Regions from separate parts of the Shewanella sp. 1311 genome, predicted to be linked through region 2. Evidence: predicted binding sites of a transcription regulator. Region 2 holds the regulator's gene; the other holds the start of a gene.
The links. Region 2 encodes sigma-54, which starts transcription at its own class of promoters, with help from an activator protein. Its sites were predicted from a motif close to GTTGGCACGNNNNTNGNNT; they were not measured.

Region 1 (7,441 bases), 200 kb from region 2:
TTCAAGTAATGATTGGATATGTGATTTCATGGGTTCTAATCGGCACTAACTTTAAGAGTGAATACAGGGAATAACCGCATATTTTAGCCGTTTGTGGTTAACAATTGCTATCTTCCCGATGATTTTTTATCAAATGGCACTTAAATACTTATCAAATACTCGACTCAGAGGAGATCCTGCGGATCCCTGTCTAAGCTCCATCGGCAGCGCTTGGCTTCGATAAGCTGCTCTACAAGCGGATGAATACGTTCAAACTCTTGCTGCAGACGGTTGCGGTTTTTCGCTTGGAATAGCAGTTGGCGACGGAACTTGCCGGCTTTTTTATCTAAGGGCGCTGGCATAGGACCAATTACCTCAAATTCTTTATCTTGCGGCAAAAGCGCGGCGAAGGCGTTGAGAAAGTTATCGGCATCACTGGCTAAATGAGCTTCGGCGCGTACCAACACCATGTGCCATGCTGGCGGCAGCAGTGCTTGTTGACGCTCTTTTAATTGGCTGCGAGCAAACTCGCCATAACCGCGGTGCAGCAAATCCCGCAAAATAGGATTGTCGCTCTGGTGAGTTTGCAATAATACCGTGCCGGGTTTACTGGCGCGGCCCGCACGACCAGCGACTTGGGTATAGAGTTGCCCAAAACGCTCGGGCGCGCGGAAGTCGGCGCTAAATAAGGCACCATCGACATCGAGTAGCCCAACAAGCGTCACATCAGGAAAGTGATGACCCTTAGCCAGCATTTGCGTGCCGACGAGGATTTTATATTCGCCCTTATGAATTGCGTTTAAGTGGGTTTCTAATGAGCCTTTTAAGCGGGTAGTATCACGGTCGATGCGCACTACAGGATGTTTCGGAAACTCCAGCTGCAGTGCCTCGGCGAGTTGTTCTGTGCCTATACCTTGGCCCATCAGCATAGTGCTGCCGCATTTGTGGCATTGCTTAGGGATGGCATATTGATTGCCACAATGGTGACAGCAAATTTCACCAAGGGATTGATGCACTGTGAAAAACGCGTCGCAGCGGTCGCACTCGTGTAAGTGCCCACACTCGTGGCAAAGCAGAGCGGGTGCGAAGCCGCGGCGATTGAGAAACAGTAATACTTGGTTGCCTGCGTCTAAATGCAGACGGATTTCGTTCAGCAGCGGCACCGACATTCCTGCTTTTAACGGCATATTTTTAATGTCGATAATCCCTTGGCGCACTTTTTTAGCTGCGCCAGCGCGCTCACCCAATTGCAAATGATGGTAACGGCCACTTAAGGCATTTTGTAGACTTTCGAGTGAGGGGGTTGCCGTGCCTAATATCACAGGAATTGATTCTAAATGGCCACGCATGACTGCCAAGTCGCGGGCGTGATAACCGACGCCTTCCTGTTGCTTAAAGCTACTGTCGTGTTCTTCATCGAGTATGATGATGCCGGGATAGGCCATTGGCGTGAACAAGGCCGAGCGGGTGCCGATAATGATGGCGGCCTGACCACAGCGGGCTTGGCGCCAAGCTTCTAGTCTTTGATTGTCGGTTAACCCAGAGTGTAATATGGCGACATTGACTTTGAAACGACGCTTAAAGCGATTGATTGTCTGGGGCGTCAAGCCGATTTCAGGCACTAAAATTAACGCTTGCTTGCCTTGCTTGAGGATTTCCTCGAGCACCGCCAAATAGACTTCTGTTTTACCCGAACCGGTAATGCCTTCTAATAAAGTACAGTGATACCCTTGTTGCAGATTTAACGTGGCAACGGCGACGGCTTGTTCTTTATTGAGTTTATGTGGCGTTTCGTCCATTTCGAGTGTGGTACGCCAGTCGAGGTTAAGCTCGGCAATTTTTTCATGGCGTGCCACCCAGCCTTTATCTTCTAGGGCTTTCAGTGCCGCTTTACTGATATCTAAGCTGATCACTTCTTCTTGGGTTAAGCTGGCGGGTTTGAGTAACTCGAGTAATTTTTTCTGTGCGGGTGCTCGCTTAACCGCTTCTGGTGCAATATTTTGGCCTATCTCAGTTAATTGCCAGAATTGGATCTTTTGCGGCGCGGCATCGAGCCCTTTACGTAGGGCCACTGGTAAGGCTTGGGTTAGCATCTGCCCTTGGCTGCAAAAATAGTATCTCGCGGCCCAAAGGGTTAATTTATAAAGTGATTCAGGCAACAAAGGTTTATCGTCGATAAACTCAAGCACAGACTTAATCTGCTTAGGCGCTAAGCTGCACGTATCTGTGATACCTGTGACTAATCCGATTAATTGTTGACGACCGAAGGGGACTTTAACGCGCACGCCTATCTGCGGTGTACTAGGATAAGTTTCGGGTACGCGGTAGCTAAAGGTTTGCCGCATAGGCACAGGTAACGCAACTTCGACAAACAATGACATATGCTGGCAAGTCTTAGGCAAGAATGTGGTTTAGTGTACTCAGCGCGGCTGGCTAGGGCTAGCCCTAATGATGGTTTACCAAGGATAGTTGAGAGTAAATAAATGGCTAATATAGTGAAATCATTAGGTCTACTCGCGTTAGTGTGGAGCGCACCGAGCATGGCACAAGTCTCCCATGTGAGCGTTAACAGCCGCATGTTTGAGTTAGGTGGTTATCCTAAACTCAGGGTGAATGTGATTGCGGACAATCAAGACATGTCGCGCTTAGAGTTTGTAGTGCAGCAAGCCGGCGGCGAAGAAAAGTTAATGGTTGAGGCGCTTAATCGCTTTTTAGTTTTGCTCACGGGTGTTGAAGATGTAAAAGATGACAAGGCTAAACTCTTAGTGAGGGAGTATCGACTCGACCGATGGTATGAGGTCAAAAGTATCAATCTATTTGGCGAGGCTAAGCCAACATTGGCCACGCTAACCGCAAAAGCAGCATCGGGCAGTAAAAATACGACGACAGCGCAGGTGCAAAAGCGTGCGGATAAAGTGAATGCTCAGCCTGTAAAGGTGGCCGCTGAATCCACGCGAGTGTTGGAGGCTAAGCCTGCGACGGCGGTTATCGCGGCTGCAAATACTCATGTAGATATTAAGCCCACAGTGCCAGTGGCTGAAATCGTGACTGGTTTTAAATTCCCTGAAGCAGCGAATGAGCAAAATACACAGGTTGCTGAGGTAAAGCCTGTCGTTAAAATCTCTGAACCTGTTGTTGCTAAAACAACACCTGTTGTTGCTGTGATGTCTGAGCCTGTTGCTGTTAAAACAACGCCTGTTGAAACTGTAGTGCCTGAGACTGTTATGTCTGAAGTCGTAGCTACAGAAACTGCGAAGACAACAAATAGCGAACTCCAAGTAAATGCTGCTGAAACGTCCCCAACAGCTTCGCAGACACCTAAAAATTGTCAGTTAACTTATCTTGCTGGTGAGACCTTGTGGCGTATCGCGAATCGCTATGCCAACGATTGGGACGTGAGTGTTTATGGCGCTATGCTGGCGATCTACGAGGCGAATCCAGCGGCGTTCTCAAAAAATAAAATCAACGCACTCAAGAGTAATGCGGCTCTGTCCTGTCCTTCAAAAATGATTTTGGCACAGCATGCTAACGCCAGAGAGGCGCAGACGATGTTTGAAGCTAAAGAGGCGGGAAAATGATGCGGCGAACTAAAGTCAAAATAGACGCAGAATAACCGCCAAACGCTCAGATAATCTACTTGTATCCCTTGTGGGTATGCTGTACCATTCTGCGCCCTAAACATATTGTTATTAACATGCATGTGGTGTCCGACTACGGGTTGGAAGAGCGACATGGCCTTACACTTTTGAGGTAACCCCAATGAAACCAGGTATCCACCCAAAATACGCTATCATCACTGCAAACTGTACTTGTGGTAACGTTATCAAAGTAAACTCTACTGCTGGTAAAGATCTGCATTTAGACGTATGTGGTGCATGTCACCCATTCTACACTGGTACACAAAAAGTTGTTGATACCGGCGGTCGTATCGACAAATTCAACAAGCGCTTCGCAGTGCTTGCAAAGAAATAATTGCGATTGCAATGTTTCTAGAAAAGGCGCCTATGGCGCCTTTTTGCTTTCTATCATTTGCCGAACCGCTTTATTTACGCCTATTTTAATACTTATGTTAAATCCCCCATCTGGTACGACTTCACTCAATTAATCATCAACTTATTGCATATTGCGAGTTCAAGTATGTAATTCGACTTATTTATAGCAATTAACTATAAGATAAATGTGCTAGCCGCTATATATTGTAATTTAACCAACATTTTTGAGATTAATGCGCTACAACTAGCGTTATAACTACAAAATATATGTTTGTTTCCTACAAAATATATTAAGAAATGCAGCTTTATTATAGGAGATAAGTTTATAAAACTAAGCTTAGAGGGTCTATTTGAAGGCTAAAGTGAAATTTCTGAATCTCTTATTTAAAAATTCCCCTTATTGGCGTATCTTACCCCGACCAGCCAGACTATTAACATCACCCTTTGGTGAGACTAGATGTGTGTTGGTAGGCCTTACTCTCATAAATTATAAATGTCGCATTTCAGGATTTTAAAATGTCAGATATTCGTCAACAAGCACTCGATTATCATGAATTTCCAATACCAGGCAAAACCGCAGTTTGCCTTACCAAACCTGCCGAAACGAGTCACGATCTCGCCCTAGCTTATAGCCCTGGTGTGGCTGAGCCTGTGCGTGAAATCGCGGCTAATCCTGACAATGCGTATCGTTATACCAATAAAGGTAATACGGTTGCCGTGATTACTAATGGTACGGCAATCTTAGGTTTAGGCAATTTAGGCCCCTTGGCTTCTAAACCTGTGATGGAAGGCAAAGCATTATTATTCAAGCATTTTGCAAATATCGATTCGACTGATATTGAGATCACCCACAATACGCCTGAAGAATTTATCAATACAGTTGCAGCGATTGCTGACACTTTTGGTGGTATCAATCTTGAAGATATTAAAGCGCCCGAATGCTTTGTTATCGAACGTGAATTGATTGCCCGTTGTAAAGTGCCGGTATTCCATGACGATCAGCACGGCACCGCAATTGTGACCGCGGCAGGTATGATTAATGCGCTGGAAATTCAAGGCAAGTTGATCAGCGACGCAACGTTTGTGTGTATGGGCGCCGGTGCCGCAGCCATTGCTTGTATGACTATGTTGGTTAAATGTGGTGCGAATCGCGCTAACATTTATATGCTAGACACTAAAGGTGTTATTCATTCTGGCCGTACGGATCTTAATGAATATAAAGCGCTATTTGCGAATGATACCGACAAACGCACGCTTCTTGATGTTATTAAAGGCGCAGACGTGTTTTTAGGCCTATCAGGTCCTGACGTGATTGGTGCAGAAGAAGTTGCGCTGATGGCTGATAAGCCAGTGATTTTTGCCTGTTCTAACCCAGATCCTGAAATCAAACCGGCACTGGCTCACGCAACGCGTAGCGATTTGATCATGGGTACGGGTCGCAGCGATTATCCAAACCAAGTGAATAACGTATTGTGTTTCCCGTTTATTTTCCGTGGTGCCTTGGATGTACGTGCGTCATGCATTAATGATGAGATGAAAATCGCCGCAGTTCATGCCATTGCTGCACTGGCAAAAGAGCCTGTGCCTGCGAGTGTATTAAAGGCTTATCCTAATGTGACTTCACTGAGTTTTGGCCCTGAATACGTGCTGCCAAAACCTATGGACCCACGTTTGTTGCCTAATGTTGCCCGTGCGGTTGCACAAGCGGCGATTGACTCTGGTGTCGCAGCTATCCCTACTTTACCTAAATACGCCGACTAGGCTAGAAGTGGTAAAAACATCGAAAAGAGGCTAATTAGCCTCTTTTTTGTTTTTAAGTGGACATTAAAGTCACAGCGTCTTGGTTGCCTTTTAGGTTATGCTACTGAATAATCAACGGACAACTTTGTTGTACTCCTGTTAAAATCGCACAAATAATTATAATAATCCTGCAGGATAGCGGATAGATGAAATTCACCCGAATGTTAACTACAAAATTAACCAGCTTTTGGTTAATGTCATTAGCCGCTATTGCCTTCGTATTTTTGCTGAGCGCTATGATGAGTTTCGTGCAGCTGACCTATAAATTTCAGCAGCAGAAAGTCGCCGAACTCGAAACTATGTTAGTGGACCAATATCAACACCAACCCGATTGGGATTTGGAAGCTTGGCTGCCGCCCATGCTGCTCGCCTACAATGCTGTTGATTTTCGGCTGACCTTGAAAGATGAAGTGATCTTTGCCTATGAAGGCAATCTCACTACGCAAAATGCCATGGTGTATGACCATGTGTTAGATCCAAAATCTGGTCTGCGCATGCAGCTGACTTTGACTCAACCCTTCGAGCATTACACTTTTAGTTGGTATGAAATCCTGATCCTGTTGGTCGGTGTGTTAGCTGTGGCTGCCTTAGTGCGTTTTGGCTATTTATGGTTTTCCCAGCAATTGGATGGCATTGAAGAATTAGCCTTACGCAGTCGATTGATTCTGCAAGGTAAGCACGAGCAAGCACTCGCGACTCCCGGAAATGGCAAGCCAAGGCTGATTAACCGTGCTTTGACCAAGTTGTTAGAAGAATTACAAGACGCACAAAAAGAGCGCGGTCGTTTTGACAAGTTCATTCGTTCTAATACTTTTCTCGATGCGGAAACGCGCATTGGTAATCGACTTTTCTTAAATAACCGTCTCGACGCCCTTAGCCATAATCAGGCGATGCTCGCCCATGGGGTGATTTATTTATTAGAGATGGATGATCTGGATTTACTGCAGCAATCCCAAGGTGAAGCGGTAACCAAAGAGTTATTAAACTCGACTGTTAACGCGATAAGCCAATTACTGCAAACCCAAGCCAACAGTATTTTTGCCCGTCGTTCCCACAATCAATTTGCCATAGTCGTGCCGCAAATCTCGTTAATCGAAGCCGACCAATTTGCCAGTAAGTTGCTTAAGATATGTTTGAGCCAGCCGTTACCCGAAGTCGAGAATACCGATAACTTTTTCCACCTCGGATGCGCTTATTTTACCGCGGGCGACAATGCAGCGCAGTTAATTGAAGAAGCCGATATGGCTTTGAGGGCGGCACAATTACAGGGTAACAGTAATTGGTTTATGTACGACAAAGGCGCGATTGATGAAGAGTTTGCTAAAGGCTCAGTACGTTGGCGCAGCTTTTTAGAAAACGCGTTAGTGCAAAGGCGATTCTTCCCCTTTAGCCAGCCTATAATCGATTCTGATGGTAATGAGCATCATAAAGAGATATTTACTCGGGCGCGGGATAATCAAGGAGCGCTAATTCGTGCCACACTGTTTATTCCAATGGCGAATAAATGTGGTTTAATGCCGCAGGTCGAACGGCAAATTATTGAGCGGGTATTGTTGTTACTGTCGAATGAATTAGCGGGTGGCGTATCGAATACTCAAACAAATAAAAAACCAGCGTCACAGATATACAGTATTAATCTGAGTTTGGATTCGCTAATGAGTCGAGCTTTT
Region 2 (7,441 bases):
TGGCAGCCAAGTTTCCAGTAAATTTTCGATTTGCCAGATGAACTTATTGACCAGTGGTTGACGATTTAAGAACTCAGCCACGGGTTCATCTAAGCCTGTCAATGGACGCAGCGCCAGTTCCCAGTGTGGGTTAGGCAGGAAGCGTACATCGAACATAAAGTCGGCTTCGGTTGGCATACCGTGCTTAAAGCCAAAGGACTCGAAGTTAATCACTAACTCTTTATCAACGCTGCCGAGCAGAATTTGTCTGACTTGGTCGCTTAAATCATAGATATTCAGGTTCGACGTATCTATGTAGTGATCGACCAGTTTTGACATAGGCTCGAGCAGCTTCCCTTCCAGTTTTATCGCTTCTTGCAAAGAGACTTGGCTCTTCGACAAAGGGTGCAAACGGCGGGTTTCGCTGTAACGCTTGAGCAGAATTTTATCGCTGGAATTGAGGAAGAAGCTGGTTAACTCAGTATCAGGAGGCAGGCTCGCGAGTTGCTTTACTAAGACCTTGTCCTGCTCAGGCATGTTACGCACGTCGACACTAATGGCGACGAGATCGTTACTGCCTTTGAGTTGCTCAAGCAAAGTGCCGATTAAGGGCAAGGGAAGGTTATCGACACAATAATAGCCGAGATCTTCGAGTACCCTTAGGGCGACAGATTTGCCTGAGCCTGAGCGGCCCGACACTATGACCAGTTTCATCCAGTGATTACCTGATAGAGTTCCGTTTCATCATGCGTCTTGCGTAATTGCTTTAATATTTGCTTGTCGCTCAGCTTTTCGGCCATGCAAGACAAGGTACTTAAGTGCTGCTGACATTGGTCTGCAGGCACCAGTAGTGCAAATAAAATATCAACAGGTTGCTTATCGATAGCATCGAATGCTATCGGCTCTTCACACTTAATGAGTATGGCAATGGGCTGATCTATATCGGCTAGTCGACCATGTGGAATGGCGATGCCGTTACCTATACCTGTGCTCCCCATCTTTTCGCGCGCCACTAGGCTTTCGAATATCTCTTGAGATGAGAGGGTCGGGTACTGGGCAGCGACTAAGTCGCTGATGAGTTCCAGTACCTTTTTCTTGCTGCCCGGAGTGGCGCAGGTAGTGCACTCCGGCCGCAGTATGGTACAAAGTTCCATTATTAGTGTTTTGTTAACTTCTCTTTGTGTTTAATAACCTGACGATCAAGCTTGTCAATCAGGGCGTCTATAGCGGCATACATGTCAGCATGCTCTGAAGTAGCAAAAACTTCACCACCGATAAGATTTATTCTCGCTTCGGCAATCTGTTGCATTTTCTCGACATTGAGCACAACGTGCACATTATTGATCTGTTCGAAATGGCGTTCAAGTTTTGAAAACTTTTCTTCTACATATGCACGTAACGATTCGGTAATTTCGACATGGTGTCCACTCAGGTTTATTTGCATAGAAACGTCCTCCGATATCCACTGTAGGTTATAAACTTTTACGCTGATTAGAAGGCGGAATGAGCATAGCCTCTCGGTACTTCGCAATGGTTCTGCGGGCTACGTTGATCCCTTGTTCTGCCAGAAGTTGTGCCATCTTACTGTCGCTTAATGGTTTTTTCTGGTTTTCCGCTGCAACCAGTTTCTTAATGAAGGCTCTGATTGCTGTGGATGAGCATTCCCCACCATCGTCAGTACCGACGTGGCTAGAGAAGAAGTATTTTAGTTCAAAAAGTCCCTTAGGGGTATGCATGTATTTCTGTGTCGTCACCCTTGAGATGGTCGACTCATGCATTTCTACCGCTTCGGCAATATCGTTCAGCACCATAGGTTTCATGGCTTCTTCACCGTATTCAAAGAAACCTTGCTGATATTGGACGATACAGTTCGCCACCTTCAACAGGGTATCATTACGGCTCTCTAAACTCTTGATAAACCATTTAGCCTCTTGCAGATGACCACGAATAAATTGGCTATCGGCTTGGCTTTTAGTGCTGCGCGCCATCGAAGCATAATGTTGATTTACATTGATTTTTGGCATGCAGTCAGGATTAAGCTCAACCACCCAACGGCCATTTTTCTTCGACACTGACACATCTGGGATGACGTATTCGTCATCGTTGGGCGTAATCAATAAACCTGGGCGGGGATTGAGGGTTTGGATAAGCGCGATGCCGTCTCTTAACTCATCCTCTTTTAATTTAGTCTTACGCATCAACAATCTAAAATCGCGGGCGGCGATCAGATCTAAATGATCTTTGATCAGCATGCGGGCGTTTTCTAGGTTGGGCGTGTCAGCGGCGAAATGCGACAGTTGGATCAACAGGCACTCGCTTAAATCGCGGGCGGCAACACCAATGGGATCAAAATGTTGAATGCGCTTGAGTACAGCTTCGACTTCGTCGAGCTCAACCTCAGAATTGCCCATGGCTTCGAGGATTTCGTCAGTGCTTTGGGTGAGATAGCCTTGATCGTCGATGGCATCAATAATGGCGGTGGCAATGGCTAAATCGGTTTCAGAAAACGGTGTGAGGTTTTTTTGCCATTCTAAGTGTTCATACAAGCCTTCACTGGTCTCACCTTGGAAGGGCATATCGTCTTCACGACTGCCGCCGGGGCCAGAATTGGGAGAGGCGGTGAACACTTCATCCCAAGTGGTGTCCATGGGGAGTTCGTCGGGCATGGATTCTTTGGTTAAGGACTCTGCCGTGTCTATGGTGGAGCTGTCTTTTTCTGGCGGCAGGGTGCTAGATTCACTGAAATCCGTATCGGATAGCGTTTGGTTTACAGGGTCTTTAGTGGCGTCGAATTGATCCTCTTCCAGCTCGAGAAGGGGATTAGAATCTAAGGCTTGCTGGATCTCTTGCTGCAGTTCTAATGACGACAGTTGCAACAGACGGATGGCCTGTTGTAATTGTGGCGTCATGGTTAACTGTTGACCCAGTTTGAGCTGGAGTGACGCTTTCATGTTACCGCTGATCCCTACGTTATTATTGTTGGATGAGGTCGCTTGTTATCATCTTGAGTGGAGTCCAATGGTGGCATAAATTGCCTGCATTGGCTCCGCTTGATTAACTATAGCCTGAATTGTTCACCTAAGTACACAGCCCTAACTTGCTGATTGTCTAAGATCTCTGCGGGTGTTCCTTCGGCAATCAAGTTTCCGTGACTCACGATATAGGCATGTTCACACACATCTAATGTCTCACGGACATTGTGGTCTGTGATCAACACGCCAAGGCCACGACTTTTGAGCTGTTCGATAATCTTTTTAATGTCGATAACCGAAATCGGATCGACACCAGCAAAGGGTTCATCTAGCAAAATGAACTTAGGATTTGCTGCTAACGCCCGCGCAATTTCGACACGGCGACGTTCACCGCCCGACAATGACATGCCTTGGCTGTCACGGATGTGGGTGATGTGGAACTCTTCAAGCAGATGCTCTAGCTCTTCTTCCCTTTGCTCTTTTTTTAGTTCTTTACGCGTTTGAAGCACGGCCATGATGTTGTCATGGACGGTCAGTTTACGGAAGATACTGGCTTCCTGTGGCAAGTAACCTATGCCTTTGCGGGCGCGCAGGTGCATAGGATCTGCGGTTAAATCATCATCGTCGATAAAGATGTGGCCTTTATCGCTTTTAACCAGACCAACGACCATGTAAAAGGTGGTGGTTTTACCCGCGCCGTTCGGGCCGAGTAGGCCAACGACCTGACCGGTTTTTACCGTCAGACTGACGTCTTTAACCACTTGGCGACTCTTGTAACTCTTCGCCAGATTTTGTGCTCTTAGGGTGATTTGGGTCATTTAGAGTCCTGCTTTTTCACAGGTTTATCTGCTGGCGCGTCTGGTTTGGCATCATCTTGATAGCTTTCTGGCTGAATGATAGTGATCACGCGATCGTCGCCACTGCCGGTACTCTCGGCAATCAATTTTTGCTGGATGATGTTGTAGCGGATTAAATTACCCGTCACTTGGCTGCCCGCTTGATCTAACGAGGCTAAACCTTTAAGTGTCAGGGTGCGGCTCGCCATATCGTAACGAATTTCTTTCGCGCTCGCCGAGGCTGGACGGCCATCGTCTAATACTTGGCTGTACGTCGCAGGGTTGCCAGTGGCCACTAAAATTTTGCTATTTTCACCTTCGGCAGAAAATGCACGCAGTTGATCTGCATGGATTTTAATCGAACCTTGGGTGACTTCAACCGGACCAAAGAAGATGATCTGGTTGTTCTTGATATCTGCCGTTTGGCTCACAGCCTTGATTTTGACTTCCTGTTTCAGGTCGTCGACTTTAGCAAAGGCGCTCATGCTCATTATTAGCATTAGGCTGGCAAGTAATACGTTATTTTGCTTCATATGTTCCTACTACCTGACTGGTCAATTGCACTTCTTGCGCGTTGAGGTCGGCATAAAGGCCTTGGCCTTGAATATTAAAATCTTTCCCTGTGACGTAAATGGTGCGGTCAGAGGTCATTATCATCGTATTGAGATCGAGTTCCAGATAACTGGTGGACAAGGTCTGGATCGGTTCTTCTGGGCTAATGGCATCAATAATAACATTGTTTTCTAATACAACCTTGCCCGTTTCCTTGTTTAGCTTGCCCTGATCTGCTCTGAGTTGCCATTGTGCTTTACCTTGGTCTGGATAAACAAGATAAACAGGTTGAGTAAAGTAAGTTTGATTCGTTGAATCATAATGTTCCATGTGTTTCGCCGTCACACGGCTATTGACTAACCCTTGTTCATTGAACTCAACACTGCGCAGATCTTCAACGATGAAATCTGGGGTATTTTGATCTTTTACTCTGTTATCGGTATCACCGCTGTGTTTGTTCTGCACTTGCCAATAAAGCACTAATGCCGTTCCAAAAAAAGCGATAATCGCGAGTGTCACACGACTCATATACTCATTCCATGGGCCGAAGTGAATTTATTTTGACTGAGTAGCAATAGATCTGTGAGTTCACGCAAGGCACCGTGGCCGCCATTGAGCGTAGTCACAAAGTGGGCGTGCTGACGAACATAGGGATGACCATCGGCTACGCTGACTGCTAAACCGACGACATTCATCACTGGCAGATCGACAATGTCATCACCGATATACGCCACTTCTTCCGGGGTAACGCCATAGAGTGCGAGCAATGCTTCATAGGGCTCGAACTTATTGTCTACGCCTTGGTAAATATGAGTTACGCCGAGCGCTGTCATACGGTTTTCAACGATTTTGGATTGACGTCCAGTGATAACGGCAAGATTAAAGCCGCTGGTGAGTATCGAGCGCACGCCATAGCCGTCGCGAGTGTGGAAGGCTTTTAGCTCTTCGCCGCTATTGCTTAGGTAAATACGACCATCGGAAAACACCCCGTCGACGTCACAGATCAACAGTTTAATCTTTTGCGCGCGTTGCCACACATCATCACTGATTGGGCCGTAAAATCCTTGCTGTGGCATTAAATGACTCCTGCTTTAACCATGTCTAGCATGTTAAGAGCGCCGATTGGATGGCGGTCTTTATCGATAACAATTAATCCGTTGATGTTTTTTGAGTCCATCACTTGCAGCGCTTGGGCCGCCAACACACCGTCGGTGATGGTCACGCAGTTACGGGTCATCACATCGGCGATGGGCGTAGTACGTAGATTCACTTCGGCATCGATAACGCGGCGTAAATCACCATCGGTGAAGATACCAACCAGCTTGCGCTGATCATCGATAATCGCGGTCATGCCTAAGCCTTTTTTGGAAATTTCGTACAGGGCTTCTGTGATGCAAATATCGTGGTTAACGAGCGGTAAGTCATCACCGCTATGCATGACATCGCAGACTTTTAACAATAACTTGCGTCCTAAAGCACCGCCAGGATGAGACATAGCAAAGTCATCACGGGTAAAGCCTTTCGCTTGTAGCAGCGCAATGGCAATCGCATCGCCCATCACTAAGGTCGCTGTGGTGCTTGACGTTGGCGCGAGTCCAAGTGGGCAAGCCTCTTCTGGGACTTCAATACATAAATGTACTTTAGATAAGCGCGCCATATTCGATTCGGGTTTGCCTGTTACCGCGATAACGGGCACGCCCATACGTTGGATGACGGGCATTAAGGTGAGGATTTCGCTCGACTCACCGGAATTTGAAATCGCTAAAATCACATCGTTATCGGCTAATACACCGAGATCGCCGTGGCTGGCTTCACCTGGATGCACAAAAAATGCGGGCGTTCCTGTGCTGGCGAGGGTGGCAGAAATCTTATTGCCGATATGGCCCGACTTGCCCATTCCCATGACAATCACTTTGCCTGTGCAGTTGAGGATCAACTCGCAAGCTTCTGCAAATTCAGCCGAATCAACATATTGATAAAGATTGTCTAGGGCTGACTTTTCAATGTCGATAACTTTACAGCCCCATTGGCGCAGTTGTGATTTGTCTACCATGTCTATCTCTCTTTTTGCATTGTCTTTGTCGCCCCATTGATGGGATTGGAATAGCACAATTTGGTACGCGATAAAGATGATATGTAATAGGCTTTCTGCCAAGTTTTAGTTTGTTTTCAGACGATTTAGCTTATGTCTTGTTATGGTGAATTCCCTAAAACAACAAAACAATTGCGGCAGGCTAGAGCGATTGATCCGACTCGTCAAGTTCAGCTGCGGCAGCTATTCATGCACAATAACCTGTTTAGCGGTCGAAGGTCTTGAGCAATATCATCGTCTTTGTTGTTTATTTCAATGGATTTATCCCGTATCGCGCCGGGTATTACCGCACGGGATGCCTCTATTTCACACTCGTATATCGACTCATCGCACCTAAAAGTGGACGAAGAGCGAGCTAAGTGCGAACGAATTAGCCAATATCGCCAATTCTGCAACTAGGTTGAAAACATTAAGTAACATTTTACCTGTGCAGAGTGAAAACTTAGGGCGCATTTTCGCTGTAAATGAGGCAAATTGAAAGTATCGCAGGGCGATAGTGTCGATTCGGTTGTAGGTTAAAGCGCAATTACGTACAATTTGCGGCTCTTCGATTGGTCAGTCTAGGAAGACTAGGATCACCTCTTTTGTAAATGTCGGAATCAAGCATGACTCAAGAACAAACGCCGTTGGTTGAGATCCGTAATTTGGGGTTTAGCCGCGGTCAGCGTGTGATATATGAAGATATTAGCCTGTCCATTCCAAGGGGCAAGGTGACGGCGATCATGGGGCCGAGCGGCATAGGCAAAACGACCCTGTTGAAGTTGATCGGCGGCCAATTAACGCCTGACCACGGACAAGTGCTATTTGATGGCCACGATATCCATGGCGTGAGTCGCAATGAATTATTTAGTCTGCGTAAGCGGATGAGCATGCTGTTTCAAAGCGGCGCGCTGTTTACCGACATCAATGTGTTCGATAACGTGGCGTTTGCGCTGCGCGAACATTCAGGTCTGCCAGAAGACATTATTCGCACTATCGTGCTGATGAAGCTCGAAGCCGTAGGTTTACGT

Region 1: the regulator sigma-54 is predicted to act here: its motif matches at 2,363-2,381, upstream of AC5YB3_RS14430 (FimV/HubP family polar landmark protein).

What each region holds. Positions count from the first base shown of each region.
Region 1 is NZ_CM181686.1:3,194,728-3,202,168, forward strand. Features, by position in the region: gene argS (arginine--tRNA ligase) at 1-30, opposite strand, end outside; gene priA (primosomal protein N') at 165-2,360, opposite strand; gene AC5YB3_RS14430 (FimV/HubP family polar landmark protein) at 2,463-3,557, shown strand; gene rpmE (50S ribosomal protein L31) at 3,739-3,951, shown strand; gene AC5YB3_RS14440 (malic enzyme-like NAD(P)-binding protein) at 4,488-5,732, shown strand; gene csrD (RNase E specificity factor CsrD) at 5,918-7,441, shown strand, end outside.
Region 2 is NZ_CM181686.1:3,391,356-3,398,796, forward strand. Features, by position in the region: gene rapZ (RNase adapter RapZ) at 1-693, opposite strand, end outside; gene ptsN (PTS IIA-like nitrogen regulatory protein PtsN) at 690-1,133, opposite strand; gene hpf (ribosome hibernation promoting factor) at 1,136-1,423, opposite strand; gene AC5YB3_RS15190 (RNA polymerase factor sigma-54) at 1,452-2,930, opposite strand; gene lptB (LPS export ABC transporter ATP-binding protein) at 3,038-3,769, opposite strand; gene lptA (lipopolysaccharide transport periplasmic protein LptA) at 3,766-4,320, opposite strand; gene lptC (LPS export ABC transporter periplasmic protein LptC) at 4,307-4,867, opposite strand; gene kdsC (3-deoxy-manno-octulosonate-8-phosphatase KdsC) at 4,864-5,415, opposite strand; gene AC5YB3_RS15215 (KpsF/GutQ family sugar-phosphate isomerase) at 5,415-6,392, opposite strand; gene AC5YB3_RS15220 (hypothetical protein) at 6,672-6,830, shown strand; gene mlaF (phospholipid ABC transporter ATP-binding protein MlaF) at 7,037-7,441, shown strand, end outside.